DNA from 3 places in the Shewanella sp. SM101 genome. Region 2 is predicted to be linked to each of the others. Evidence: predicted binding sites of a transcription regulator. Region 2 holds the regulator's gene; each other region holds the start of a gene.
The links. Region 2 encodes LexA, which represses DNA repair genes until DNA is damaged. Its sites were predicted from a motif close to TACTGTATNNNNATACAGTA; they were not measured.
Positions count from the first base shown of each region.

Region 1 (10,359 bases), on a different contig from region 2:
GTGTCAGCATTGCCTTCTTTGACAGCGCAACGCTTTTAGATAAGCCGATTGTAATTCAATACGTTAGTAAATTCACTATCCCATTGGCGCTGACGAAAGACTTAATGCTTTGTTGATCCGGTCGAGCTTTCTTGGTTTCGCTTCCTGTTAGCATTTGCTGCTATGAATAACAGTTTGCTTTGTGAGTAACCCATGCAACTCGATATAAACGGCTTAACGCCCGCGCAATTTTTAGCAGAATATTGGCAGAAAAAACCTTTGGTTATCCGCCAAGGATTCAAACATTTTCAAGATTTCGTCTCGCCCGAAGAATTAGCGGGCTTAGCCATGGATGAGCTGGTGGAATCTCGAAGGGTGTACCAACAAGCTGGCCAATGGCAGGCGGAATTTGGCCCCTTCGATTCATACGATCATCTCGGTGAACGGGATTGGACTCTGATCGTGCAAGCCTTGAATAACTGGGTGCCCGATGCGGAAGCCTTGATCCAATGTTTTGATTTTATTCCGCGCTGGCGTTTAGATGATGTGATGGTGAGTTTTGCGACGCCAGGTGGTGGCGTGGGGCCGCATATCGATCTGTATGATGTGTTTATTTGCCAAGGTTCGGGACGTCGCCGTTGGCGCGTGGGCGATCTGGGGCCGCACAAAGAGTTTGCCGCCCATCCCGCTTTGCTGCACACCGAAGCCTTTGAGCCGATTATCGATACTGAGTTGTTGCCCGGCGACATCCTTTATATTCCCCCCGGATTTCCCCATGATGGCATAACCTTAGAACAGTCGTTAAGTTTTTCAGTGGGTTATCGCACAGCTTCCGCCAAAGATATGATAAGTGCTTTGGCCGATCATTTGTCTGAACAGGATTTAGGCGCACAGCAGATTAAAGATCCAGACCGCGAGCTGACCACCCGCAGTGGTTGTGTCGATAATGGCGATTTAGGGCGGTTACGTACCCAACTGACCAATATGTTGACCGATGAACTGGTGAGCGAGTTTTCGGGTCGCTATTTAACTCAGTCAAAATGCGCCTTAGATTTACCCGATGAGCCATTGGACATCACTCAAGACGAAGTGCTGGCTTGGTTTGATGAGCAGCCGCTTATTCGCCTCGGCGGACTGCGCTGTTTGTATTTTGATATTAATGTGGCACAGGGCGTTGTCTATATTAATGGTGATAAGTATCAACTTTCAGCCGAATTGGCTGCAGTGATCCCACTACTATGTGATAGCAATCAGTTGGATAAAGCTGCCTTAGCGCCTTGGTTAGCCCATGCTGACTTACTCACGCAGCTTACCGAGTGGGTGAATCTAGGCTACTGGTACTTTGAAGATCTCAGCGATGAAGAGTGTTAAGGCGGAATGAGACAAAGCTTGGTATATGTTAATACCGTTTTAGCGTTAACGCCCGACGGGCTTAGCGCTATATGTTTTTTAGATCTAGATGGGTTTTAGTGCTATATGGAGTTTAGAGTTAGTTTAGAGTTAGGTGGGGTCTGTAATTCGCAGGCGGTCATTTAGCCACTGGATTTGCTGATTATTTCACTATGGGCAATTGTGCCCATTGGGTGGTGTAACGTGGGGAAAGCTGCTCACGCTTCATTCCCCAAGTCGGGTCAATACCTTGTCCTGCAAACCAAATTTTTCCATGACCGCTGTGGTTCACTTTATCGAGTAATTGCATCAACTCCTTGCTTTTAGGCCTAGGTGTGACGTCATCGAATAATCCGAGCTGAAACACGCCTGCACCAAAAAAATCCCCTAACATAACCCCTGCTTTTGCATAGGCATGACCTTCACGCCAAATGCGTTGCAGTAGGCTTTGGCCAAGGGTGACAAAATCCCGTGTATCATTGCTGGGGCGAACTAAACTGCCCGACAGCGATTTGCTGTACTGGGGAGTTGCATCGCTAAAAGGGCTAGTACGCACAAATACTGACATCGCTTTAGCGTATTGGCGCTCGGAACGTAGTTTTTCACAGGCCCTAAAAGTGTACTCATTGATCGCCTGTTGCATCGCTTCTAAATTATCAATACGACTGCCAAAGGATCGGGAGCTGATAATTTGTTGCTTAGTGGCGGCGACCTCTTGTATGTCATCACAGGCAATGCCGTTAAGTTCGCGTACCGTGCGCTCAACGGTGACCGAAAAGGTGTCGCGGATAAGCTTTGGATGCGCATCCGCCAATTGCAACGCGGTATTTATGCCCATGATGTTCAAGCGTTTTGTAAGCCTACGGCCTATTCCCCAGACTTCGTCGACAGGGATAAGCGCCATCAGTCGTCGTTGGCGTTCACGGTCGCGCAAGTCAACCACGCCCCGCGTCGCGGGATAGCGTTTCGCGGCATGGTTTGCCAGTTTAGCCAGGGTTTTTGTCGGTCCAATGCCGACGCAAACGCTGATCCCAATCCACTGCGGTATTCGGTGATAAATATCAAGTGCAAGCTGATGAATATCAGTGCATTTATCGAGACGAGAAAGGTCTAAAAACGCTTCATCAATACTATACACTTCTACTTTCGGTACCATTTGCTCTAAGGTGGTCATGACTCTATTTGATATGTCGGCGTAGAGGGCATAGTTAGAGGAGAATACCGCAACCTGATGCTGGCGGAGTTGGTTTGCGATTTGATACACAGGCACCGCCATCTTGATGCCAAGGTGTTTTGCCTCTGCCGAGCGGGCGACGACGCAGCCATCGTTGTTGGATAACACCACAATCGGCCTACCAATCAAATCTGGCCTAAACATCCGCTCACAGGAGGCATAAAAATTATTGCAATCGACGAGGGCAAATAATGAGGGCGTCATTTGAGCTTTTTTACCACGTTGGTCACCACCCCAAAGATGTTTAACTCAGACTCATCATTGATGGCAATCGGGGAGAATAAGGCATTACGTGGTAGCAATTGCACCACAGGGCGTAGCTGTAATTGCTTTACGGTAAACTCACCGTTCACCGCTGCGACAACGGTATCACCGTGGGCTGGCTGTAGTGAGCGATCTACCACCAAAATATCACCGGAGAAAATCCCCGCTTCGATCATCGAATCCCCTTGGACTTTGACAAAAAACGTGGCGGCAGGGTGTTTGATGCATAACTCATTGAGATCTAATGTTTGTTCTACATAGTCTTGGGCCGGTGACGGAAATCCTGCGGCAATCAAGGAGCTAAATAACGAGAGCTGATATTGGGTATGTTTGGCGAAGCGGCCTAGAAGCATCATAATAAATCACAATACACTGTACATATAAACAGTATAGTCTAACTACGAAGCTTATCGAAAGAATTTATGTGGGGAGAGTTATGTTATCGACCCAAGTGCTGTCGAGTGCTGAGCAATTGATGATGGCTGCTCTAAAGCACCCTTGACGGCTTGAATATCGCCAAGGGTGAGCGTTTCGTCCATTTAATTCAGTTAACGCACTTTAGTTAACCCGCTTTAGTTAACGCAATTTAGTTAATCCAACCGAGCCATAGCCACCATAAATAATCCAGTGGCATGAGTGCAACTAGAGTTATTGCCGCTAGAGGTAAGGTGATGCGAAGTAGTTTAGTTAATGGCTCTTGGGATAATTGCATCGCCAAAATCAAAGGAGCCACCTGATAAGGAAAAATCACGGTTGAAAACCCGATCACCTGCGTCATTAATACCGCAGGGGTGGAGAAGCCAGTTGCATTGGCAAAGTCTGCCGCCATGGGGGATAACACAGTCGGCACGCCTGGAACCGTTGCCACTAATCCTGTTAGCGTCGCGATTAACGATAACGACATAAAATTCAGGAACGATGCCCCTTGCTGCAAGGGTAACCATTCACTGAACAGTTGACCTAGCGCAGTGCCGAGCCCGGAATGATTGACCAATGCTCCCAGACCTAAGGCCGCCGCGACAAAAATGACGGTCGACAAATCCACTGAACTATTAAAACTCTTAGGCTCAAGCACTCCCCATTTTGGGAGCAATAACAAGATAGCCGTTGTTAATCCTACCCAAGCGGGGTTGATGCCGTGCAGCGAGTCAGTCACCCAAAAGAGCAAAGTAATCGCCAGTAACAGTGCAACTTTCTTTTGAATACCAAGGTTATAAGCTTCTTTTTCAATAACGCGTTCAGGCTGATTTTTATCAATTTTTGCAGGAAATAGGAAGATAACTAGCGCCACAATCAATATCGATTTGAGTAAACCAAGGATTGGAAAATGCAATAAGAGATACTCAGTATAACCAAAGTGGATATTGAATAGATTCTCACTGGAACCCGCTAATATCATGTTGGGAATATTCGCGGGCAACACGGCAAAACTGGGCATGTTACACGCCAGTGCCAAGGCGGTCGCAATGCCTATCCGCCCATGGCTACCACGAGCAAAACCGACTTGCTCAGCTAACGCCATACCAATTGGCACCATGACCACTGCACGGCCAACGGATGAGGGCATCACAAAGCCAAGCAGCACGGCACTAAAGACCAAACCCGCAATCAAGCGTGGATAACTTGAGGTCAGTATGGGGGCAATCAAACTGGCCATTCTGCGACTTAAGCCAGACTGAGTGATGGCACTGCCGATCACAAACCCCGAAATGATTAACCACACCGCAGTTGAGCCGAATCCGGAGAAAAGTATACTCGGCTCAATGAGTTTAAAAATGGTGGCAAGGGCAAAAAAGATTAACCCCGCCATAAAGGGCGGGAAGAAACCTGTGCTCCAAAACATCAAGGTCACTAATACTACGCCAGCGCTGTAGGAAAACACCGCAGGATGCTGACTCAGCGGAAAAAGCGCAAGTAAAGTAGCGATCAACAGTGCACTGAAAAACGCTAGCTGTTTAACGCCAATAAAACGTTTCATGCTTACCGACCTATTGGGTTGAATACGTAAAAGATGCCTACTAAGATAGCTGACTTAGTTTGACGTTTTAAGAGGGTAATATGTCAAAACATGTTCTTAAAGCGACATTGTTAACCCCCAGTGATGTGGCGTTTATCATAGATGCCAATCGGCCCGTGCTGACCCATACTCGCAATATCTATATTGACCCTAGCTATGGCGTTAGGCCACAGGATACGCAAGTGGTGATGGTGACGATGACAGCGCTGATGCGTGAATTAGTGCTTAAACTTTGTGAAAGTTCACATCTTATGGACAGTGGACAACTGCATCGGCTGGGTTTGGTTGCCATCGATGAGCTCCAAACGCTGGACAGTGTGGATGCCCATTTACCCGCAGGCTCAGATCCAAGACTCAGCCGCTTGATCCAAACGCTGATCCGACGTCCAAAAGTGAGTTACTCACTGACCGAGTTAGCCGAAATGGGCGGCGCGAGTGTGAGAACGATTGAGCGATTATTCAAAGCTGAAACTGGGCTCACTTATCGACAATGGCGACAAAGGTTTCGTTTGTTAAATTCGCTTGAGAGCTTAAGCCAAGGGGAGAGCACGACTATGGTGGCCCATAGTCTAGGTTATCTGAGCGTCAGCAGTTTCAGTGCCGCCTTTAAAATGCAATTTGGTTGCACGCCGCAAGATTACCCGCAGCATAAGCCTATGAAAAGCGGGAGCTAAATCAGGCATCATAAAACCGTCTATAAAAAGCTAGAACAATATCTAGGATGCTGTTCTAGCCTGCAATTTATCAAAGTATCGTTAAGCTAATGCGCTATTTTAATTGGTTATTTCAACTTGTCATTTCAATGCCGCTGGGACGATAGGGTAATAATCCCAGACTTGGCCATCGGTCATTGAGCGCACCAGTTTGATGTATTCGGCATGGGTCCAAGCAAGCGGTGTGGCAGAGTTGGTGCCTTGTCCGAGTTGGTAATGATAGCGGGTGGCATCGCCGACACCGTCCCACGCTTGCTCGGGTAACATCATGCCCGCATTCGCAAAGGTTTCCATGCCTTGCACATAGGTGTTGATTAACTGCTGCTTGGTTTGCTGCGCGTTATTGCCTGTTAGCTCGCCTTTTGCTTGGGCGAGTGCTAATTCAAAATGACCGCGCTCGCCGGTGAAGAAGGGCCAGATTCGGCCGCGTTGATCGGCGCTGTTGCTGCCGGATTCTGCGTAGTTTTTGCCAGAAACCGTATCCTCACCGTAGCCGTCGTTGCCATAACGTCTAAAGCCTGAGATAGTGCTGCCATCTTTGGCGGTAAACACGTATTTTATGCGTAGGTTGTGCTCAAGCTCTGTATTATCAATCAGTTGAAGGCTTTGATTGATGAGCTTGTCAGTTGCACCGCGCACGCCATAACGCACTAGTTCTAAAAATCCGCCATCGAGGATCTGACGTTGATCTAAACCTTGCTTACCGTTATTTGCCGCCAGTGTATCGCTAGTGTTTGGCTCGCCATTCGGGCTTAAACGTAAATAGTAAGGCGCGCTGACATCTGCGCTGTTTTTCAATAGCCCTTGGGTGGTGACTAAGTGCTTTTCCAAGCTGTCACTTAAGCTTTTAGCGGCAGCAAGATAACGGCTGCTGGAGTCGATATCCTTGGCTTCTTTGGCGATGTCACTCGCGGCAACAAGACCGGCAATCACTGCGGCCGTTGTTGAGGGGGAGTAACCCGCTTGTTCTTCCCAACGCTCTTGCTGGGTTTTGGGCGGGGTGATTTGGGTGTGATTCCAATCCAGATTGATCTCACCGCCGCTGATCAAAAAGTCCGCAGCACCTTTGAGCATCTCTTGATACCAGTGACTGATCTCATCAGGGGTGAGTACGCCCGCTTGCCAGAGTTTCCAGCCGAGCATGATAGGCATGGCAGTTTGATCGAGTTGCACGCCGACCCATTCAATTTGGCCATCCACATGGGTCTTTTGCAGGAACCAACCGGGCGTACCCGTAAAGCCGGGCGTCTTTTCGGTCACTTGCACTTTTTTCAGGTATTCGAAGGCCACTTTGGGCGTTTGTGTGTCACCCATGGCGAGGAATGCCATGGCGCATTGGTAAAAGTCGCGCGGCCATACTGCTTTATAGCCAGTGCTCGGCACGGCTGCCGAAACCGTATCGCCCCAAGGGTTAGAAAGTGAAGCGATCAGTGCGCCCGCATAGGTTTTATCTTCCTGCGCTTTCAAGACCATAGCGCTGGTATACAGCAGCTTGCCGTTATCTGTGGTGTTGTTAGCCATGTTAGCGATGGCGGGCAGTGAGCTTAAGTAATCGTGCCAGCCTGCATTGTAATGGCTGAGCACAGCATCATAACCTGCGGCCAAGCTGGCATCGGCATTGGCTAAACTCTGTGCTTCATCTTTACCAAAACCGATGGCGAGATTAAAAGTGACGGGTTTGGCTTTGATGAGCGTAGGGTAACTCGCGGTAAAGGCGATATTGCCAACGGTCGATTTATCTTGCGCACTGGTCGTTTGATAGGGCGTATCGAGTTTGCCGTTATCGGCCAAATCGGCTAGGCCATCGGAAACACCGACAAAGCCAGTCGTAGCCTGCACAAAATTCAGATCGGATTTTACCGTCATTACGCTACTGTCTTTGGCGGCGGTATAGGCCACCAGCGCCTGATTATTAGCATGAGTGTTGGCATGACTGTCAGTATGAGTGTCGATGCGGCCGATATCATTGGCGCCCGCATTGTCGATATGCGGATTGACATACAAATGCGGTGTAATGCCATCTTCAAAGGCGGTAAAGGTGACACGCATCATCAAAGTGTCGCGGTCGGGATCGGTAAAGATATGCTTTTCAATCTGATACTTACCTTCAACATCTTTATTGATAATTCTATAGGCAAGGGATTGCGGGCGACCATTAGCATCTGTATCTAAATATTCTATGCTGCTGATGGTGTTCTCTTTTTCGGTATCAACAAAGCCATTACCTGTGACCACAAATTGCAGTTCTTTGAGCTGCGCGTTGTGAATAAGACCATACATGGTTTCGGTCAAAATACCTTGGGCGAGGGAGAACCAAACGCGGCTAATGGGATTTTGCTTAGCATCTTGGTATTGACCTTGGGTGTAAGGCTCGTAAGACGTCCCAATACCAGTTTTACCCGAAAATGCCCAAGTGGGCGCTTTACCCGGTGCGCCGGGCGCAACCCGCTGCACACTTGGCGCGGCATTCACACTTGTGGCAGTTGTTGCTGAATTCGATGTGGGTGAACAGGCCGCTAACCCTATTATCCCCAATAGGCTTGCGGCGACGGCAAGCGCTAGGCGGCTGTGCCTTGTTAACGCTTGTGTGTGACGGTTTTGGCTTGTGTGCAGATCCTGTTGCGGCGTAGGACTCGATTCCATCTCGTTCTCCCCAAATAATGGTTTTGTTTTTATAGTGATTGAATTGATAAAGATATTTTATGCTGCTGTGATTAGCCAAATGACCGAATTCACCGCGCTTAACATGCATTTCTGCATATCGCCTAATGTGTATCGCAGCTATAAAGAGCTAACTTTTATTCGTTAATTTGTCTGTGGCTTTCGTGATTAAGTGGGTCTTGTGGTTCATTGCTGTACTTTGATTATTTGGGTTATTTTGTTCGACAACGTCTTGGTCGACAAATAATACAGCAATGCCTGCACACATCATCAAGACGCCACCTGTGATCAGTGCATAAATAGGTTGACCATCGAACAGACCATTGAGCACTAAACCCAGCACACTGGCGGCAAGAAGCTGCGGGATGACGATGAAGAAGTTAAAAATCCCCATGTAAACGCCCATTTTTTGCGGGGGTAACATGCCCGACAACATGGCGTAGGGCACAGATAAAATTGACGCCCACGCGATACCGACACCTATCATAGGCAGCCATAACAGGCTTGGGTCTTTAATAAAAAAGAAACTAATCAAACCTATACCACCACAGAACATATTGACTGTGTGGGTTAGCTTGATGCCAATACGCTTAGCCAGCATAGGAATAAAAATCGCGGCAATGGCGGCAAAACCATTGTAGGAGGCGAATAGTACGCCGACCCAATCTGCGCCGTCGTTATAAGCTTGGGACAACACATCGCTGCTGCCAAAATGGTAAGACGTCACGGCGGCAGTGGTGTAAATCCACATGGCAAACAGTGCGAACCAAGAGAAAAACTGCACGATCGCCAGTTGATGCATGGCTTTGGGCATATGGAACAAGTCATCGACCACGCTAAATACCATGCCGAGCTTATTGCGTTCAGTGGGTTGTGAATTGCTCAAACGCAGCGCGCAATACAGTTGTAATGGGCCAAAGGCGAAAATTCCTAAGCTCAAAATATACAGCTGCTTGTCTAAATCCTGCGCCCAAATAGCGAAGGTGAGCAGGGCGCCGAGACCCATCCATACGAAGGAGGCAAATTGATAATCCTTGCGGGTACGAGTGCGGGCTAAAGTTTCATCTTCAGCATCGACTTGTTTTGCGTTAAAGGCGGCTAGTTCTTCAGGGGAATATTCTCTTGACGATACGACAGTCCAACTGACGGCGAGCAATAACACTGCGCCACCGAAATAGAAGGCATAACGCACTGAATCGGCAATTTCACCCGCTGGTGCAGTATTCGCAACATCAAAAAAGTGAGTCAAAATATAGGGTAAGGCCGAAGCGACCACAGCGCCAATGCCGATGAAAAAGCTTTGCATTGCATAGCCTTGGGTACGCTGGCTTTTCGGTAAATTGTCACCGACGAAGGCGCGAAACGGCTCCATGGCGATGTTGATCGAGGCATCCATGAGCCATAACATGCCGGCGGCAATCCACAGGGTAGGCGAGTGCGGCATGATAAAAATGGCAAGGGTAGTAAAAATCGCGCCAATCAAAAAATAGGGGCGGCGACGGCCAAGGCGTCCCCAGGTGTTATCACTCAAATAACCAATAATAGGTTGAACCAATAAACCCGTCAGTGGTGCGGCAATCCACAGTATGGGAATTTCATCGATAGAGGCGCCTAAGGTTTGAAAAATGCGGCTGACGTTGGCATTTTGCAGGGCAAACCCAAATTGAATGCCTAAAAAACCGAAACACATATTAAAAATTTGCCAGAAACTCAGCTCAGGTTGTTGCTTGAATGCATACGGCAACTGAGGCGCTGCGGCTTGATGGGGATCTTGCTGGTGATTCGAAGACATTGAACTTCCTTTCTGTTGCCGGCAGTCGTTCTGCCTTGAGTGCTTATTGTTTTAATTGTTTTGCCTAGCAATGGATTGGCACTGTACTTTGCTTTTATGTGGTGAGCTATTTCATCACAGTCAAGAGCATACAATAAAAGCTAAGAGTCAGATTTATGGCTTATTCATGGTAGTTTCGCGCATGCCATGAGAGTGTACTCTGTGAAAAAATGGCGAATATACTCCTCCCTCAGAAGCATATTCGCCGATAAATTCATTTCAAATTTGGGCTAACACCTTAATTCAAAGGGGTTAGCCCAAGTGAGTGGCC
Region 1 covers NZ_JAKKRH010000004.1:120,080-130,438, reverse strand. Annotated here, with positions in the region: gene L5M38_RS03580 (cupin domain-containing protein) at 193-1,350, shown strand; gene umuC (translesion error-prone DNA polymerase V subunit UmuC) at 1,532-2,806, opposite strand; gene umuD (translesion error-prone DNA polymerase V autoproteolytic subunit) at 2,803-3,222, opposite strand; gene L5M38_RS03565 (SLC13 family permease) at 3,453-4,844, opposite strand; gene L5M38_RS03560 (helix-turn-helix transcriptional regulator) at 4,925-5,557, shown strand; gene L5M38_RS03555 (glycoside hydrolase family 15 protein) at 5,678-8,239, opposite strand; gene L5M38_RS03550 (MFS transporter) at 8,388-10,049, opposite strand.
Region 1: a site for LexA is predicted at 3,237-3,256, ahead of umuD (translesion error-prone DNA polymerase V autoproteolytic subunit). Genes of this name have one in related genera too.

Region 2 (10,359 bases):
TCCGCTAGATATCCCAATTCTTTGAGCTTAACGCTCAAGGTGCCGTAAAGTTTCTTATCGTAGAACTCTGGCGCAGTAATGCCATGCAAAGCGCCTAAACGCTGGGCAAGTAGATGACTCTCAGACTCAAGTTCTGAGCGCTCCATCTTAGGTCTGTTCGCTAACAGATTGAAGATAATGGCATAGCGTTGCAGAGTTTCGCTCACTGAACTGGCTAACAATAATAGTTGGCTAGTGTGTTCAGGCACGACAGTTAAGGTATCAGTCTCAACCACTAACCCTTGTTCAATGAAGAAATCCAGCACTTGATTGACATAGGCAGGTACATCCTTAATGCCCATGAAGAGTTCGGCTTTCAGCAGTGGATAAAAATCGGCAACGATTGACACAACTTGCTGACGCGGGATCTGCTCATTATGCGTTAAACAACTCGCAATTAATGACGGTACAATAAATAAGTGGATGATATTGTTACGATAGTAAGTCATAGACACTGCCTGACTCGTCTCGATAGACACAATTTCACCTAAAGGATCGGCGCAAACAACAAACTTGTTCAGCTCTAAACCTTGCTGCACTAAATGCTTACCATCACCTTCGGCAACCGAAGTATAAGTAGTGTAAGGCACTTTTTTGAGTAGAGTCAGATACAGATCAAGCTGACGTTCCAGCAGACTGCGCTCTAAGGCATTTTGATCTGTGGCCAACAACACTAAACTCGTCAAGGTCACCGAACTCGCCGCCGCCGCATCGTTAATATTCGTCATCACTCGATTCGCCAGCACGTTTACCGCTGGCGTTAACCAGCTTGGTTTTTGCTCAGGATCATCGGCCAACTCAGTACGCCAGTTTGGCGCGCGCTCATTTAAGAAGTTTTGCAGAGTAATCGGCTCGCCAAAGTTCACATAACCTTGGCCGAAATTACCAAGTTTGCGAATCGCACCAAACACCTGCCACACAGATTCTTTTTTCTTTTTCTTACCACTTAACTCTTTATGATACGTCGCCACTTCCATCACATGGTCATAGCCTAAATACACAGGCACTAGCGTGACTGGACGCTCGATACCGCGCAGCACACTGTTCATCGTCATGGCGATCATGCCAGTTTTCGGCGCCAACAGACGGCCAGTACGTGAACGGCCACCTTCGGAGAAGTATTCCACCGAATAACCTTTAGCAAACAGCTGATCTAAATACTCACGAAATACTGCGGTGTACAGCTTATTGCCATTAAAACTACGGCGGATAAAGAAGGCACCACCGCGACGGAACATAGGTCCCGCGGGCCAGAAATTGAGGTTAATGCCGGCAGCAATGTGCGGCGGAACCATGCCTTGATAATACAAAATATACGATAACAGCAGGTAATCCATGTGGCTGCGATGGCAAGGCACATAAACAATCTCGTGGCCATCGTGGTGTAACTGCCGAACTTGCTCGGCGCCTTTAATGTTGATCCCGCTGTAAAGCTTGTTCCACAGCCAAGTTAAAAAACGCTCGGCAATACGCACTAAACTGTCTGAGTAATCGGCAGCGATTTCATCGAGATACTCAATAGCCGTCTCGCGCGCTTGGGTCTCAGAAATCTTTTTACTGGCGGCTTCTTCTTGAATCGCTTTGCGCAGCGACTCAGATTTGAGTAACGAATGAAACAGTGCTTGGCGGTTTGGCAGCACAGGCCCTGTCATTACCTTACGTTGACGACGGAAATGCACGCGCGCAACCCGTGCTAACTTATGGGCAATCCCCATGTCGGTGCCATGTTCGTCAGCCATGTAACGCAGGGATACGGCATTCGAAAACTGCACGAAGTTATGTCGACCTAAGAACAGAATCATCAAGCACTTGCGCAACCAAGTCGGGTTTTCCCGCTCAAATACGGCCGCCTTCATAGTGTCGTCTTCTTTCCCTGGCGTGCGACCCCAATACAAGCTCACGGGCACCAGTTGAATATCCAATTCAGGACGTTCCTTATGCACGGCTAACAAACGCATAAAGCATTCGAGGAAAGGCTCATTACCAGCACGCTCGCCAAACAGTGGCTTACGTCCTTGAAGACAGACAACCCGAGGCGCAGTCACACCATTAGCCACTAGAGGCTCATAAGGGCTTGGTAAACCTAACTTAGCCGTTATTTCGCTCAAAGCAGCTATGTCACTGAGGGATTCTGTTTTCATCACATAAACAAGGGGTCTGGAAGCATCCAGATTCAGATCGGCAAAGGGATCCTGAGGCACCACAATAGTGTGCACTAAGTGTTTTTGGATCCAACGTAATGATTTCAACCAAAGAGAGTCGTGTTTAGGCATTATTCTTATGCAATTAAGTGCGTTTACTAGCCCGATAGAATACCAGACTATGGGCAATATTCGCTAATTCTCTCCAACATAGCTAAAAAGTGGTTAATACTTGCGCTGCAAATAATACTGTATATACTAACAGTAACTGTATAGAAAAACAGGAAACACCATGAGACCTTTGACGCCACGCCAAGCTGAAATTTTAGAGCTAATTAAACGAAATATTGCCGATACTGGCATGCCACCCACTCGGGCAGAAATCGCAACCCGTTTAGGTTTTAAGAGCGCCAATGCGGCTGAAGAACACCTTAAAGCGTTGGCGAAAAAGGGCTGCATTGAGATCATGCCAGGCACATCTCGGGGCATTCGTCTGCCTGCGGAAATCGAAGATTTGACTGAAACAGGTTTACCGCTCATCGGCCAAGTGGCCGCGGGTGAACCTATCCTCGCCCAAGAACATGTTGAACAGTACTACCAAGTCGACCCAAGCATGTTCCATCCCGCCGCCGATTTTTTACTGCGAGTAAAAGGCGACAGCATGAAAAATATCGGCATTCTCGAAGGTGATTTGCTGGCAGTTCATAAAGTAGAACAAGCTAGAAATGGTCAAGTGGTTGTCGCTAGAGTCGATGACGATGTCACTGTTAAACGTTTCGAAAAAAAAGGTAATGTGGTCTATCTACATGCCGAAAATGAAGATTACTCCCCGATTAAAGTGGATTTAGGCTTCCAAAGTTTAACAATTGAAGGACTCGCCGTCGGTGTGATCCGTAATGGAGATTGGCTATGAATAAACTACTTGGCAATGCCCCCCGCCATCCGGGCTTGTGGCTCGATGAAGTCCGTGATGCCGACTATGACTGGCACCATGCGCCTATCGCCTGTATGCCAACCAAGACTCAAGGTCGCCAAGAATTAATTCATCTGAGTGCACAACTCGCTCAGTTAAGCCAACAGGGCCGTTGGTTAGTGCTCATCAACCCTCCAAGTATTGGCTACAAGCAAACACTCGCTAGCGCAGGTGTGCGTATGGATAGAGTTTTGCTGGTACATGCTAAAGATGAAGTCGAAACCCTGTGGGCGATGGAAAAAGCCCTAACAAGTGGTACGTCCAGTGCAGTCATTACTTGGACTCAATCATTAGATGCGCGGGATAATCGACGCCTACAAATCGTGGCTAAAAGTGCCCGAGCTATGGGTATAGTGCTTGAAGACGTAAACAGTCACTTACATGCCGACGTACGCATTGAGCAAGGCAATCTCTTCGGTCAGCAATCTTTTTTTAGCGCTGTACATTAAATATTCATTTAATTTTTTACCTTGAAAGCCGCCTCACCTATGAATGTGAGGCTTTTTTTTGGCAATTTTTCAGATAATTAGATAAATAAGTGATCTTGATCAATATTTAAACAGCAAGTATGGTTGGTTAAGTCGGTGGTGATATATCACCTTCCGTGGTCAATGAATCGAGTATTTATCGAACTCGAAGCGCCACTAAAAATAGAGAACAGATTTATTTCAGCAGTATGTGCCAGCGTGGCTAATTACCAGCAGTAACAATACTTGATTAAAAGTAACAGCCGCCAACGCACGTTGAAGTCAAAAAAGCTTTTTTGGGAACTGAAGAGTTTGCATAGAGTTGAGACTTACTGTGTTGCTCTTCTTTGTAGTTGCTATTCGCAATTGGCAGAGGAGAAGTCTTGTGAAGCAATTGTTGTATTGTTTACTCGTGGTGCTTTTCGCACCACCGTTGACCGCCGCGGACATGCGGTTCAACATGACCCCTGGCGTGACCGAGATCAGTGGCAAGGTTTATCACTTGCACATGACCATCTTGTATATCTGCTGCGCAATAGGCCTAGTGGTCTTTGGCGTCATGATTTACGCCATGATCAACCACAGAAAATCCAAAGGCGCTGTCGCGTCCCACTTTCACGAAAGCACTAAAGTTGAAATCGCTTGGACGATTCTGCCATTTATCATTTTGATCTTAATGGCGATTCCAGCGACAAAAACTTTAATCGCAATGGAAGATCCCAGTAACGCCGATCTCACCGTAAAAGTCACGGGTTCCCAATGGAAATGGCATTACAGCTATTTCGATCAAGATATTGATTTTTATAGCATACTGACAACACCCAGAGCACAAATCGAAGGCACCGAAACCAAGGGTGAAAACTATCTATTGGAAGTCGATAAACCGCTCGTTCTACCGATAAACCGCAAAATCCGCTTTCTGATGACTTCAGAGGATGTCATCCATTCTTGGTGGGTACCCGCCTTTGCAATTAAGAAAGATGCCAACCCTGGATTTATCAATGAAGCTTGGACTCGCATCGACAAACCCGGCATTTACCGCGGTCAATGCGCCGAACTTTGCGGAAAAGACCATGGTTTTATGCCTATCGTAGTACAAGCGTTACCTGAAGCCGAGTTTGAGGCTTGGGTAACAGAGCAGAAACAAGCCGCAGGTGCTGCGGCTGAAGCCGCTCAAGCCGCTTTATCACAAACCCTAAGTAAAGAAGAGTTGATGACTCAAGGTGAACAAGTTTACCTCGGGCACTGCGCAGCCTGCCACCAGCCCAATGGCGAAGGGTTGCAAGGCGTATTTCCGCACCTTAAAGGTAGCCCGATAGCAACGGGACCGATCAGCGGCCACCTTGAAATTGTGCTCAACGGTAAAACGGGTACAGCCATGCAAGCGTTTAGTAAGCAATTGACTGCACAAGAAATCGCGGCAGTGACTACCTACGAGCGTAATGCTTGGGGCAATAATACTGGCGATGCAGTGCAAGCCAAAGACGTCAACGAGTACATGAACGGCAATTCTGCACAAACATCCGCCGCGGTACCAAGCAGTACAACTCCGACACCCGCACCTGCAGACGTCTCAGCTGCAATCGATCCCGCAAGCCTCCCCACACTCAGCCATGACGCCCTCATGGCCGAAGGTGAAACTGTCTACGCGACCTTCTGCGCTGCCTGCCATCAAGTGACAGGTGCAGGAATACCACCCGCCTTCCCCGCGCTAGTGGGTAGTGCTATCGCCATTGGACCAGTCGCCAATCACATCGATATTGTGATGCACGGCAAAACGGGCACGGCTATGCAGGCATTTGGCAAACAGCTTAGCCCACAGCAACTTGCAGCAGTCATTACCTATGAACGCAATGCTTGGGGCAACAATACCGGCGATACAGTGCAACCTGCTGATATCGCAAGTCATGGACAGTAGGGGATAATGATGAGCACAACGACTCAAGATCAAACCGCAGCCCATGATGACCATCATCATGGTGCGCCAAAGGGCATCATGCGCTGGCTGCTGACCACCAACCATAAAGACATAGGTACTTTGTATTTATGGTTCAGCTTCATTATGTTCTTAACCGGTGGCGCTATGGCCATGGTGATCCGCGCTGAACTCTTTCAACCTGGATTACAATTGGTCGAGCCCAACTTTTTCAACCAAATGACAACTGTTCATGGGCTGATCATGGTATTCGGTGCGGTAATGCCAGCCTTTACAGGGCTCGCTAACTGGCTGATCCCTATGATGATAGGGGCGCCCGATATGGCGCTGCCACGGATGAATAACTGGAGTTTTTGGATACTCCCCTTCGCCTTTACTATTCTTCTCAGTTCGCTATTTATGGAAGGTGGCGGACCTAACTTTGGTTGGACCTTCTACGCACCACTATCAACAACGTATAGCCCAGACAGCACGGCGCTCTTTGTATTTTCTATTCACATCATGGGGATTAGTTCGATCATGGGCGCAATCAACGTGATTGTGACCATAGTGAATTTACGCGCGCCAGGCATGACATGGATGAAGTTACCATTGTTTGTCTGGACTTGGCTTATCACGGCATTCCTACTGATTGCGGTTATGCCCGTACTCGCTGGCGCAGTGACTATGGTGCTGACCGATAAGTTTTTCGGCACGAGTTTCTTCGATGCGGCTGGCGGCGGCGATCCTGTGATGTTCCAGCATATTTTCTGGTTCTTCGGCCACCCTGAAGTTTACATCATGATCTTGCCGTCCTTTGGCATCATCTCTGCCATAGTCCCAGCCTTCAGTCGTAAACCCCTATTTGGCTATGCATCCATGGTTTATGCTACGGCTAGTATTGCAATTCTGTCGTTCCTCGTGTGGGCGCACCATATGTTCACCACAGGTATGCCAGTGTTTGCCGAGCTGTTTTTCATGTATTGCACTATGTTGATTGCAGTGCCAACTGGGGTGAAAGTGTTTAACTGGGTTGCCACTATGTGGCGCGGCTCACTCAGTTTCGAAACGCCCATGCTGTTTGCTGTAGCCTTTATCATACTCTTCACTATTGGCGGTTTTTCGGGATTAATGCTCGCCATTACGCCCGCCGACTTCCAGTACCACGATACTTATTTTGTTGTGGCACATTTCCATTATGTGCTCGTGACTGGTGCGATTTTCTCCATCATGGCAGCGGCCTATTACTGGCTACCTAAGTGGACGGGGCACATGTACAACGAACGACTGGGACAATGGCATTTCTGGTGCTCGGTGATATCCGTCAACGTGCTATTTTTCCCGATGCATTTCCTTGGGCTGGCAGGAATGCCAAGGCGTATCCCTGACTACTCGATTCAATTTGCCGATGTTAATCAAATCGTCTCGATTGGTGGGTTCGCCTTCGGCTTATCGCAATTGATTTTCTTAGTATTAGTAATTAAGTGCATCCGTGGCGGCGAAAAAGCTCCCGCTAAACCTTGGGAAGGTTCCGAGGGTTTAGAGTGGACATTGCCAAGCCCTGCGCCTTACCACTCCTTCACGACACCACCTGAGGTGAAATGAAATGGCAACCCAACACCAGCAAGATAAACCTAAGTCAAATCGTAAACTTATCAGCATGTTAGTTATAGGCTGTATTGGAATGTTTGGTTTTGGATTCGCGCTGGTGCCGCTCTACGATGTGCTGTGCGAGCAACTCGGTATCAATGGAAAACCATCCAATACCGCGAGTAGTTATCAAGCAATCACAGTAGATACAAGCCGAATAGTGACTGTGGAATTTATTTCTCAGGTACAAACAGGCATGCCATGGACATTTGCGCCACAAAGCAAACGGCTCGAAGTTCACCCTGGCGAGCTAATTCATACGGCATTTTTGGCGCGCAATATGTCCGCTAAAGCAACGATTGGCCAAGCGATACCTTCAGTTTCGCCCGGCCAAGGTGCCGCTTATTTTAATAAAACAGAATGCTTTTGCTTTAATCAACAACCCTTAGCGGCGGACACTAGCGCTGAGCTGCCGCTCATTTTCTATGTGGATCCTCAGTTACCTGAGTCTATCCATACTCTGACCCTCTCTTACACTCTCTACGACATTACCGACAAGCAGTTAGCGTCTGCCATAGAGCAAGGAGCTGCAAAATGACAACGAAACATCAGTCTTACTACGTTCCATCCCAAAGTGTCTGGCCTATTGTAGGTGCCATTGGCTTGTTCTTAATCGCCTCTGGTGCAGGCCTTTTCGTGCAACAGTTGAAATCAGGTGCATCCGGTGGCGGTTATGTGCTGCTGGTTGGAATAGCTGTGATCCTATTCATGCTGGTAGGTTGGTTTAGAACCGTGATCCAAGAGTCGATGGCAGGGCTCTATTCTAGCCAAATGGATCGATCGTTTCGCCAAGGTATGAGCTGGTTTATTTTTTCGGAAGTCATGTTTTTCGGCGCTTTTTTCGGGGCACTATTTTATGCCCGCATGTTCGCAGTGCCTTGGCTCGGTGGCGCATCGAATAATGCCATGACCCACGAAGTACTCTGGCCTCAGTTTGAAGCTATTTGGCCGCTCATTACTACGCCAGATGGCACTAAAACCCAAGCTATGCCATGGACTGGACTGCCATTAATCAACACTATCGTACTGCTAACCTCCTCAGTTACCTTACATTTCGCCCATGTCAGCCTAGAAAAAGGCAAGCGTTCTGCCATTACTCTCTGGCTTGGTATCACCATACTCTTGGGTATGGGTTTCCTTGCCTTACAGGCAGAAGAATATATGCATGCCTACCGGGAAATGGGACTCACCCTGACCTCTGGGATTTATGGCAACACCTTCTTCCTGTTAACTGGCTTTCACGGCATGCATGTCACACTGGGGACGCTCTTTTTATTCGTGTTGTTTTTCAGAGTGTTGAAGGGGCACTTTAGCGCAGATAAACATTTTGCGTTCCAAGCGGGGAGTTGGTATTGGCACTTTGTGGATGTGGTCTGGCTGTGTTTGTTTATTTTCGTTTACGTTCTCTAGTGCTTTAGTAAGGCGTGGGATTGGGGCTAATTAACCCAGTCCCTAAGGCCACCAGCAATAACAAGATAACGAGCACGGAGAAAATCACTCGCCGCCCAAGATAACGGCTCATAGGCACTTTTTCATCACCTTTCACCATAATAAACAAGGCGCGACCTAGATTAAAAATGATGAATAGCAACAGCAGAACTAAGACCAACTTAAAAATGAACAGGCTATTCATACAATATCCTCATGTTCTGCTGAATAAATTAACGGTTTTTCTACTGATATTGACTGTGGCTGTATTAACTATATTGGTCAAGTTGGGTTTATGGCAGTTAGCCCGTGGTGAAGATAAAACGACGCTTTTAGCCCAGATGGAAGCAAGGCAAGCTTTGCTGCCATTAAGTTTTGAGCAGCTCCAACTCAAGGTCGGCAAAGAAGGTGTGACTGGTTATCGACTGCAAGTACGCGCCACTCCCGCAAGCTCACAAATCTGGCTGCTGGATAATCAAATCTATCAAGGTCAAGTGGGATATTTAGCCTTTCAACCTCTGCAAGTAGAAGTTGAAAAACCTTGGTTGCTGGTCGAGTTAGGCTTTGTTGCCGCTGGCTCCCATCGGGATGAGTTGCCTCACATCACTCCCCTAAGCGGAGCATTAAATATCGAAGGCAGACTTTATCAAAAGCAAATCAATCCCTTGAGCCAAGCTTTAATGGCAGAAACAGGGACAAGCATTCGCTTTCAAAATTTAAATATGCCCGAAATGGCTAAGGTATTAGGGCACCCAGTGTTACCTGTCGTGTTGCAACCAGAGCAATTACCTTCCCTCACATTGCCCCATCCTTGGCAACCTTTCCCACTGTCGGCACAAAAACATTGGGGCTATGCGTTGCAGTGGTTTTCGATGGCAGCCGTATTTGCAGGGCTAATGCTGTGGCAAGGGATTAAATATGTAAAACGCCATAGCGCCCAAACAGTCGCAAACTCAAGGAGCAAATAGGGAAATTCGTACCATACTTAACAAGACACCAATAAAACTAAATAAATATAAAACAATAAATTAGGGATAATTTGAATGAGAGGAGCAAGCATGAACTCCCAAAACAAATCTAAACACAAAGCATTAGGGCTATTACTGCTGGCGTTTATTGCACCCGTAGTGATTGCTAAGCTAGTGCTGAGCCTCAATTTATACCATGGCGGTGCCACCAATCATGGCGAGCTGATCAGTCCCGAAACCAGTTATGCCAGCCTTGGGGTTGAAAATTCTAATCCCAAAGAATGGCAACTACTGTATTTATTGCCCACCAAATGCAACGATGCTTGCCGCGAACGCCTGTATATTTTGCGCCAAAGCCACACAGCGCTAGGGCCAGATCAGGCGCGAGTAGAACCGCTCATCCTCACCCATCCCGACAGCGATCTTAACGCCTTAAGCACCTTTAACTTCAATACTCGTCCCGCCAATGCAGGCTTAAGCAAATGGTTAGATGAACAGCAGCTAATCATAGTCGATCCCTTAGGCAGCTTAGTACTGCGCTACCCTCAAGTGCAGGGCAAAGAAGCACATTTAGCTCAAGGCAAGGCACTGATTGCGGATCTGCGTAAGTTGTTAAAACTGTCGAGGGTAGATTGATGCAACTAACTTGGACCCTACGCTTAACCTTAGTCTTTACCCTATTGGTGATTTTAATGGGCGCTTACACCCGCCTATCGGATGCAGGGCTCGGCTGCCCCGATTGGCCAGGCTGCTACGGCCATATTAAAGTGCCCACCCA
Region 2 covers NZ_JAKKRH010000017.1:53,341-63,699, reverse strand. Annotated here, with positions in the region: gene plsB (glycerol-3-phosphate 1-O-acyltransferase PlsB) at 1-2,312, opposite strand, end outside; gene lexA (transcriptional repressor LexA) at 2,473-3,093, shown strand; gene L5M38_RS11235 (cell division inhibitor SulA) at 3,090-3,602, shown strand; gene coxB (cytochrome c oxidase subunit II) at 4,006-5,538, shown strand; gene ctaD (cytochrome c oxidase subunit I) at 5,548-7,140, shown strand; gene L5M38_RS11220 (cytochrome c oxidase assembly protein) at 7,142-7,723, shown strand; gene L5M38_RS11215 (cytochrome c oxidase subunit 3) at 7,720-8,595, shown strand; gene L5M38_RS11210 (DUF2909 family protein) at 8,600-8,818, opposite strand; gene L5M38_RS11205 (SURF1 family protein) at 8,817-9,581, shown strand; gene L5M38_RS11200 (hypothetical protein) at 9,672-10,217, shown strand; gene L5M38_RS11195 (COX15/CtaA family protein) at 10,217-10,359, shown strand, end outside.

Region 3 (10,359 bases), on a different contig from region 2:
ATACCCGTCATAGCACCGAGTAAAGTGGCATCGGTAAAGGCCTTTGGTGGTTGAGTATTTTTCTCCAACAATTCGCCTCGAGTACAATGCAAAGCCTGTCCCAATTTCAAAGGCGGTAATTGGCCGATAAACTCGTCATTCTCCTCATCGTCCTTACCTGTGCTTTCTTCCGTCGACTTGTTGCCACTCGCCTTACTGCCATTTGGCTCTTGGCGGGCAAAGAGTTGCTTCCAGCCGAGGGATTTATCCTGACGCGCCTTAGTATTAAATAAGCCACCCTCGATTGTCACTTGCACTGTGGTTTCACTGTAACAATAAGCCGGATAAAACTGTGCTATGTACTGGCGAGCAACATGAAGATATAACTGCCTCTCACGCTGACTCAAGCTAGATAAGTTAGCCGTCTTCTCTGTGGGGACGATTGCGTGATGGGCGTCCACTTTTTTATCATCCCATGCTTTAGATTTAAGACGGGGATCGGGTGCATCAGCACCTTGCAATAACTCAGCAGCGCCGTCACTTATCGCCTTAAGAACCGAAGGCGCAAGGTTATGTTGCTCAACGGGTAAATAACGACTATCGGAGCGTGGGTAAGTAATGAGTTTATGGCGTTCATACAAACTTTGGCAGGTATCGAGCACATCCTTAGCACTCATACCAAACCGTTTAGCCGCATCAATCTGTAACGCGGATAAGCTGTAGGGCAATGGTGGATTCTGTTTCTTGTCCTTAGCCACTAATTGAGTGACTAAGGCTGGTTTATCACTGATGCGACTCACCACATTTTGCGCTAGCCCTCTCGTTAACACTCGTCCTTCTTCATCCATATAAGGCTGACAAGCTTCGCTAGGTTGCCACTTGGCGCTGAAGGTTTCTTGCTTCTCGGTCGCCAAATGCGCCAGTACTTCATAAAAAGGTTTAGATTGAAAGTGAGCAATCTCTTCATCACGGCGCACCACTAGCCCAAGCAATGGCGTTTGTACTCGGCCGACGGATAACACGCCTTGATAACCGACCTTTTTACCTTGGATGGTGTACGCACGCGTCATATTCATGCCATAGAGCCAATCGGCACGACTGCGAGCTAAGGCCGATGTGGATAAAGGAATAAACTCGCGATTGCTGCGTAGCTGCGTTAGAGCCCGTTTTACAGCTTGTGGGTTTAAGTCACTGATCAGTAAACGCTGGGTTTGATGTAGCTTGTCCCCCGTCACGCCAAGATAGGCAATCACTTCATCCACGAGTAACTGCCCTTCGCGGTCGGGATCGCCCGCGTTAACCAGCGTGTTAGCTTGTTTGACTAATCGTTTTAGCACTGTGAGTTGGCTGCGGGTCGCAGCCTTAGGTTTTAGTTGCCACTTGTCTGGCACTATTGGCAAATGCTCGAATTTCCAAGACTTAAATTCGGGATTATAGGCATCAGGTTCTGCTTGCTCGAGCAAGTGACCAACGCACCAAGACACACAATCGCCATTGGCGGCTTCGATAAATCCATCGCCTTTTTTATGGGGTTTAGGCAATACATCGGCAATGGCCCGCCCTAGGCTAGGTTTTTCTGCGATATAGAGAATCATACAAACACCAAGCACTGGATATAATTACAGTACAATTTAGCCCAAACGCCAGTTGAGTGCAAATTTCTGTAGTAAACCGAGCTTAAATGTAAAAGCTTAAGTGTAAATTCAATTGCGAATGATTCTCAACAAGGCATAAGATACACTAAATAACTAAGGAGTGACTATGAGACAGTTTGCAATAAATGCGCGACAGGCTATGACAATAACTCCAGTATTAATATTAAGATTCAATCAGTTATTGATATTCCATAGCTTAATGTTACTCGCAATAAGCATGCTCACCAGTACCTGGCTGGGACAAATGAAAATCATCGATATGCCGTTAGCATGGGGATTCATTCTCGTCATTCCTATTGCTGTGAGTTTATCTCTATTACTCAGCCATCAAATCACGCGCCATAGCTTAAGCAGTTTATTCGGCGTGTGGATGCTACTTTGGGTAATGGGATAACTGACATTCATAATAAATCACTACCGTATTTCGAGTTAACTCGCCCCTCCGCTCTATTTATCCATGCTAAAACTCAATTTCAAAACACATTGGTTTCAAATATTTAACACTTTAACTATGAAGCTCCCTAAAAAATAGTTATGTTGAGTATCTTGGATATTTACAAAAAATGTCTTAATCAAAAGTGAATGTCCTAACTCAACATCTGTTGAATAACCGTAAACCTAAAAACTCTGCTAAAACAACACAATAAAGGAATCGGAGTCTATGAATGAGATTGTCAACGCGATCAATAGTGTAATTTGGAGCCCTGCACTTATTTTTCTTTGCCTAGGTGTCGGGCTCTATTTCTCCCTTCGCACTCGATTTTTACAGCTGCGCCATCTGCCAGAAATGATCCGCCTGATGTTTGATGGTAAGAGTACTGATGCGGGAGTGTCGTCTTTTCAAGCACTCGCAATGACATTAGCGGGCCGAGTCGGTACAGGTAACATTGCAGGGGTTGCCACAGCAATCACCTTTGGTGGTCCTGGCGCTTTATTTTGGATGTGGATGGTTGCCTTTCTCGGCGCCAGCTCCGCCTTCGTTGAATCTACCTTAGGTCAAGTCTATAAAGAAAAAATCAATGGTGAGTATCGCGGTGGACCTGCTTTTTATATTGAAAAAGGCTTAGGCATGAAATGGTATGCATGGGTATTTGCAATTGCGACCATATTTGCTTGCGGGATCCTGCTGCCGGGCGTACAAGCTAACTCGATTGGTTCAAGTTTAAAAACCGCTTTCAACATAGATCCTAATGTGACTGCAGCCATACTGGCTATGCTTCTTGGCTTTATCATTTTTGGCGGTGTAAAACGTATCGCTCACTTTGCCAGTGCCGTCGTCCCCTTTATGGCACTGGGTTACATCATAGTGGCTTGTGTCATCATAGCGCTAAATATTGGCCAGCTACCGGGTATTTTATGGTTAATTATCAAAAGTGCCTTTGGCTTTGATGCGGGTTTTGGTGCCATTTTAGGCTTAGCCATCATGTGGGGGGTAAAGCGGGGTATTTACTCCAACGAAGCGGGTCAAGGTACAGCGCCACATGCCTCATCTGCAGCGGCGGTAAGCCATCCAGCCAAACAAGGGTTAGTTCAAGCTTTTTCTGTGTATATCGACACCTTATTCGTTTGCTCTGCAACAGGTTTCATGCTGCTCATTACGGGACTGTATAATGTTCAGGGCCCAGACGGTGCGGCGCTCTATACCGGCATTGCCGGAGTCGCTGCAGGACCAGGCTACGTACAAACGGCAATGGAAAGTATGATGCCAGGATTTGGCAATATCTTTGTGGCTATCGCACTGTTCTTCTTCGCCTTTACGACCATAGTGGCTTATTACTACATTGCCGAGACCAACATTGCCTATATTAACCGTAAAGTAAATCACCCTTGGTTCATGGTCGTTCTCAAAGTCGTGATCATTGGCTCAACCGTATACGGCACAGTTAAAACGGCTGATATGGCTTGGGGAATGGGTGACATTGGTGTCGGACTCATGGCATGGCTCAATATTATTGCTATTATTCTATTAAGGAAAACCGCATTCACTTGCCTTAAAGATTATGAATCACAACAAGCACTCGGCATAGAGCCACTTTTTGACCCGGTAAAACTGGGGATTAAAAATGCGGATTACTGGGTTGAACGCAAACACGCTGAAGAAAATGTAATGACTGAAACAGCGCAACGTATAAATACGTAGACGTTACCACTATGCTCCGTTAAGCAAATATAAGCCATTAAAAAGCCAGTGATTTCTCACTGGCTTTTTTGTATAGTTTAGAACAAAAAGGCCACAAACTTTACGATACTAAATTACCCACAATCCTTATGGGTGACAGACGTTATGCAGCTCTAAGTTAGTGCCGATATCTTTATTTCGATCGGCTTTAGCATCGTCATTTCGCAGTTGCGTCAAGTGATCTAAATACGCTTGGTCAACGTCGTTCGTGATGTAGTGACCATCAAATACGGACGTTTCGAAACGTTTAATCGCAGGATTCTCCATTCTTACCGCTTCAATTAAATCGGGTAAGTCTTGGAAAATAATGCCATCAGCACCAATTAACTTGGCGATTTCATCGGCATCACGACCGTGTGCAATAAGCTCATTCGACGTTGGCATATCAATACCGTACACGTTCGGGAAACGAATTTCTGGTGCGGCAGAGGCAAAGTACACTTTCTTAGCACCTGCTTCACGGGCCATTTCGATGATTTGCTCAGAGGTCGTACCGCGAACGATAGAGTCATCCACCAACAGGACATTTTTGCCTTTGAATTCAGTGTTAATCGCATTCAACTTGCGACGCACTGACTTCTTGCGCTCCTGTTGACCAGGCATGATGAAGGTACGGCCAATATAACGGTTTTTCACAAAACCTTGGCGGTACGGTAAGTCCATGCAACGGGCAATTTCCAGCGCGATATCACAAGAGGTTTCAGGAATAGGAATAACCACGTCGATATCGTGATCGTACCATTCCTTCTTAATCTTCTCGCCAAGCTTAGCGCCCATGTTGACGCGACTTGCATATACAGACACTTTGTCGATCGTCGAATCTGGACGGGCAAAATAAACAAATTCGAAGATACAAGGTGCATAGCTAGGCTCGGCTGCACATTGACGGGTATACAGCTGGCCGTCAATTGAAACATAAATCGCTTCACCCGGTGCCACATCACGCATCACTTCAAAGCCAACGGCATCAAGTGCCACGCTTTCAGAAGCCACCATGTATTCAGTGCCAGTGGCGGTTTCGTGCTTACCTAATACTAAAGGACGAATACCAAATGGGTCACGGAATGCAACTAAGCCTTGACCAATAATCATGGCAACAACCGCGTAGGCGCCACGAGCTTGTTGGTGTACGTTAGCGACCGCATCGAACACTTCTTCCGACGTCAGGGTCAAACTCGTGGTTTTTTGCAGTTCGTCGGCCAATAGGTTTAACAAGACTTCAGAATCCGAAGTGGTGTTCACATGACGACGTTTTTTGATCAGCCCTTCGGCTAATTCGACTGTGTTGGTTAAGTTACCGTTATGGGCTAATGAGATCCCAAATGGCGAGTTAACATAGAAAGGCTGCGCTTCAGATGCGCTTGAACTGCCCGCAGTTGGATAACGCACATGGCCAATACCCGCATTACCTTGTAGGCGTTGCATATGTTTGACTTCAAAAACGTCTTTAACCAAACCATTGGCTTTACGTAGTCTGAAAGCACCACGATCAATGGTCACAATACCTGCCGCATCCTGACCTCTGTGCTGCAACACTGTCAGTGCATCATAAATGGTCTGATTAACCGATGATTGGCCAACTATTCCGACGATACCACACATGGGTAAGCTTCCTCATTGTAAGATGTTCTATCACTTAGGATTATTTTATTTTCTTTCTTATAGTTTGGGTACAAAGCTGGAGGTGTTTTCCAAATAGTCAAAAAACCATTGGATAACAACGCCAAATTCGGGCACTAGCACAGAATCTTTCCACCATTGGGAGTTGGGAGAGCCTGTAAAAGCATCCATGAAAAACAACAAGGCGCTCACAATAAGCGCGCCTCGAATAGCACCGAAGCACAAGCCCAAAAGCCTGTCAGTGCCAGATAATCCGGTTTTGACAACAAGTTGTCCGAGAATATAGTTAACTAAGGCACCGAGTACCAAAGTGGTAATAAAGAGGATGGCAATAGAAACGCCATTACGCAGCATCTCATCGTTCATTTGTGTTAAGTGAACGGCAAGATCTTGGTAAAATTGGCTGGCAACAAAGAAAGCCGCAAACCATACCACTAAGGACATGGCTTCTTTGGCAAATCCACGGATCAGACTGATGAGAGTCGATAATCCGATGACGAATATGATAGCGTAATCAATCCAAACCATTGAGATGGCTTTCCGACATGGGCTTTAAGACGGCGCGATTCTACCAGAGACTGAAACGATTCTCACCCCTAGAGAGGTAAATAAATCATTTTCAGTCGCTGATCTTATATCACCATTAAGATTCTAAGGGATTAAAAGGAACAATCCAGCCCTTAAGACGCGTAAGGTTTTCCACCTCAACTTGTATTTTCTTAAGCTTTGCCTCTGACACATCTGGTCCGACAAACACTTTAGTTAATACGCCATCTTTAGGGTTTTCAGGAATAGTGTACGCTTTAAAACCACTCTTACGCAGCTGTGCAACCAAAGCTTTAACATTCGTTGCGTTGTTAAAACTGCCAAGCTGCAAGGTAAAGCCACTTTTCAAGCTGTCACGGCTGACCACTTTAACGGCATCCTCTTTGGCAGCACTGGCTTTAGGCGTTTCTGCTTTCGGCTTTTCAGCCTTAGCCACAGTGGTCGCTTTAGCGTCCGCTTTTTTAGCCGGCTCAGTTTTTACAGTGGCTTTAGGCGGCTCTTTTTTAGCTTCAGGTTTCGTTTCAGGCTTAGGTTCTGCTTTTTTAACATCAGGCTTAACGTCTTTCTTAACATCTTGCTTTGCGACTTCGATTACTGGCGCAACGGCAGACTTTTCATTGTCAGCATTAACTGGCATTTCGGCTAAGGCGACCTCAGTCCCATTCAGCGCGGCAGCATCCTCGGCCGACAAGACTTCAAACATATCATCGTCGGCTTTTTGCTGCTCAATCACGGTCGGGCGCAAAGGAATTTCGGAAAACTGCTCTTCTTGGCGATCTTTTTTGCCATCCAAAATATCCGGCAAAAAAATTACCCCAAGCGCAACCAGCACTACAGTGCCGACTAAACGATTATGAAACTGGCTAGACAAAACTGACTTCCTGCATAAATTGAGACTTAAAACCTGCCACAGTGTAAAAGGAGCCAAACACAATTACCACATCATCTGGGTTAATTTGCGCTTTTAATGCAGACCAAGCCTCAGATATGTCCTCAAACTCAAATGCAACAGCCTCAGTGGCTAATGTTTTGCGTAGCATGGCCGAACTCGCGCCACGCTCACCGTGCAGACTGACCAAATACCAAGTGTCGATCAGTGGATTGATCACAGGCAACACACCTGCGATATCTTTATCCTTCAACATGCCGCAAAGGGCGAACACGCGCTTACCCACAACGATTGGCGCTAACTGTTGTACCAAAAACCGCGCCGCATGGGGATTATGGGCAACATCGAGTAACACTAACGGCTGCTCACTCACCCGCTCTAATCGACCCGTTAACCGAGCAGTGCTAATACCCTCAGCAATAATTGAAGGCGTGATATCCGGCCAGCCCTGTTCAATCACTGCCAATACAGTCACCGCATTAGGTAATGGCAAAGTTGGTAACGCTAAATCGTGCAGTTTGAGCACTTGACCTTGAAAATCCCACAGATTGCCATGGACTTGATAACTGAATTCGTTACCGACGCGATACAAGATGGCGCCAACCTCATTGGCGACATCATTGACAGTGTGTGGCAAGTTGGGTTCACCCACAATGGCAGGTTTACCACTGCGGAAAATGCCCGCCTTTTCACGGCCCACAAGCTCACGGGTATTACCGAGATAACTTTCATGGTCTAAATCGACCGACGTCAGTACGCTAATGTCGGCATCGATAATATTGGTAGCATCTAACCGTCCACCTAAACCGACTTCTAAGATAACCACATCAAGCTGAGCGGTTTTAAAGAGTATCAAGCCTGCGAGCGTAGCGTACTCAAAAAAGGTCAGAGAAATATCACCGCGCGCGGCTTCAATTTGCTCAAATGCCGTAACAAAATCGCTATCACTGACATCGCTACCATTGATACGCACTCGCTCGTTGTACTTCAGCATGTGTGGCGAACTGTATACGCCCACCGTCAAACCCGATAGGCGCAGAATATTTTCGAGCATGGCGCAGGTGGTGCCTTTGCCGTTCGTCCCCGCCACTGTCACTATTTTGGTTGGACCTAAATCCAAAAGACCAAGGGTTTGCGCGACCTTAGAGACACGGGTTAACCCCATATCGATTTCGGTTGGATGTATAGATAGCAAATAATCCAACCACTGTTCCAATGCTGCATTTGACGCTGGTACTGTAAGCATGTCCGTATATCCTCGTATTCGATTATCTCTCAAATAAGATCTTTTCAATCCAACATGAATAATGGCCCAAGGGCGAGCTTAGGTAATTGATATTGTTCTGGATAAGTCACATCAACTAAATAGAGTCCATGGGGTTTAGCCGTTGCTGCGGCTTGGTTTCTGTCTTTTAACGCGAGCAAATCGCCCATCCAAGTCAGTGGCTGATTACCTAGACCGATTTCTAACAATGAACCGACAATATTGCGCACCATGTGATGCAAGAAAGCATTCGCAGCGATATCAACAATCACATACATACCTTGGCGCGTGACATTAACGCAATGCACATTACGAAACGGTGTTTTCGACTGACACTGGACAGCGCGAAAGCTGGTAAAATCCTGCTCACCCAAGAGTGCCTGTGCCGCTTGGTGCATTTTGTCAGCATCGATATTGCCGTGATAATGGCTTACACCATGGCGTAAAATCCCAGGGCGAAAAGTGTGATTATAAATCACATAGCGGTAGCGTCTGGCGGTCGCCGAAAAGCGCGCATGGAAACTGTCGTCGACTTCTTTGACCCAACGTACGGCAATATTGTCGGGCAAATTAGCATTCACCCCTAAGGTCCATGCGCCTTCATTACGAATGGCATTGGTTTCAAAATGAACCACTTGGCCAGTGGCATGCACGCCCGCATCGGTACGGCCAGCGCAGAAGACGCCGATAGGCTCATTAGCCACTATCGATAACGCTCGTTCTAATTGCCCTTGTACTGAATCGACTTCGGCCTGACGTTGCCAGCCAAAATAACCATTACCGTCATATTCAATACCTAATGCAATCCGCATCCACTTATCCTCACAATTGATTTAGCGGCGCATTTTATCACAGCAGCCCATAAAAAAAACGGCGCTGAAGGCGCCGTTAGATTGAAACACTCTCAACCGGGATTAACTAATCTCTTTGAGCAAACGTCCAGCTTCATCCTGCTGGCGCTCGTTACCGTCAATTTGCACTTCTTTGAGCAGGGCTTTCGCACTGTCGCTGTCGTCAATTTCGATATAAGCACGCGCTAAATCCAGCTTAGCGTTGACTGAGTTTTCTTCATCATCAACATCGATCATCGCGGCATCACCGATTAAGGCACCGACATCACTCATCTCAACGTCAACTTCCGAATACAAATCGGTATCTGCGCCCTCTTCATCGGCATCATTCAGCAACTTGTCGATGTCGATAAAACCGTTTTCATTTTGAAAACTGGTTAAATCATGGTCAGGAACAAACTTTTTCTGCGCTTTTCGCGACTCCTGGGCATCGAGTGCAGCCAAGGCTTCATCGACGGTAAGATTATGATCATCGACGAGTGAGAAACTGTCTTCCGACGTCAACACATCTTCATCGTCATAATCTGTATTGGCTGTAAAAGCGGCGAGCACGTTATCGTCACTTAAGTCTAGCCCTTGCTCAAGGTCCAAATCATCCGCGTCTTCTTTGATATCAAGTTTAAAATCTTCACTAAAATCAATATCGTTACGCGTAGCATTAATGGGCTTCTCTTGAGATGCATAATCGAGCGCTGTGGCATCTTTGTTAGGCTCAACATCATTAGCCGTTACATCTGCTTGCGTTGCCGCAGGCTTAGCCTTAGGCGCAAAATCTAGCTCTGAGTCCCAATCGAGCACATGGGGATCTTTGCTCTTATTGGCTTTTAAATCATTAAAGAAAGAAGATTCTTTTTCTTTAACACTGGCCGCGGCTGCAGCAGCGGCCAAAGTGACTGCGGCCGTTGCTAATACATCAGCGTCGTTATCGTCACTCAGTTCCTCGACTAATGCAAAAGTATCATCGGTGCCGTCGATAGAGTGAGCCGCACCAATGCCTTTAAGTAAATTATCTTCGTCAACTGAATTGTCTTCTGAATCGAGTTGCGCCGTTTCCATATCGAAGTCGAATTCATCTTCATCGGCATCCAATTGCTTCGGCACATCAAACTCAGCTAAGAGTGCATCTAAATCATCATCACCTGACGCTTCACCTTTTATGTCTTCCGGTAACGAAGCTTCTAATTCTGCGGCGATTTCTGCACTGATATCATCATCTTCGGCATCGACTTTGAGTTCAGGCTCAGCATCAAAACTCGCCAGTAGCGAATCAATATCATCGGATTCTTCTACGCCTAATTCATTAAGCTCATCGTCTAACTCAGCGGCAATTTCAGCACGAATATCGGGCTCGACTTCAGGTTCAGCCGCTGGCGTCG
Region 3 covers NZ_JAKKRH010000001.1:41,146-51,504, forward strand. Annotated here, with positions in the region: gene L5M38_RS00180 (DNA topoisomerase III) at 1-1,574, opposite strand, end outside; gene L5M38_RS00185 (hypothetical protein) at 1,741-2,028, shown strand; gene L5M38_RS00190 (alanine/glycine:cation symporter family protein) at 2,296-3,774, shown strand; gene purF (amidophosphoribosyltransferase) at 3,901-5,415, opposite strand; gene L5M38_RS00200 (CvpA family protein) at 5,473-5,961, opposite strand; gene L5M38_RS00205 (SPOR domain-containing protein) at 6,077-6,850, opposite strand; gene folC (bifunctional tetrahydrofolate synthase/dihydrofolate synthase) at 6,843-8,114, opposite strand; gene truA (tRNA pseudouridine(38-40) synthase TruA) at 8,159-8,944, opposite strand; gene L5M38_RS00220 (FimV/HubP family polar landmark protein) at 9,047-10,359, opposite strand, start outside.
Region 3: a site for LexA is predicted at 1,587-1,606, ahead of L5M38_RS00180 (DNA topoisomerase III). Genes of this name have one in related genera too.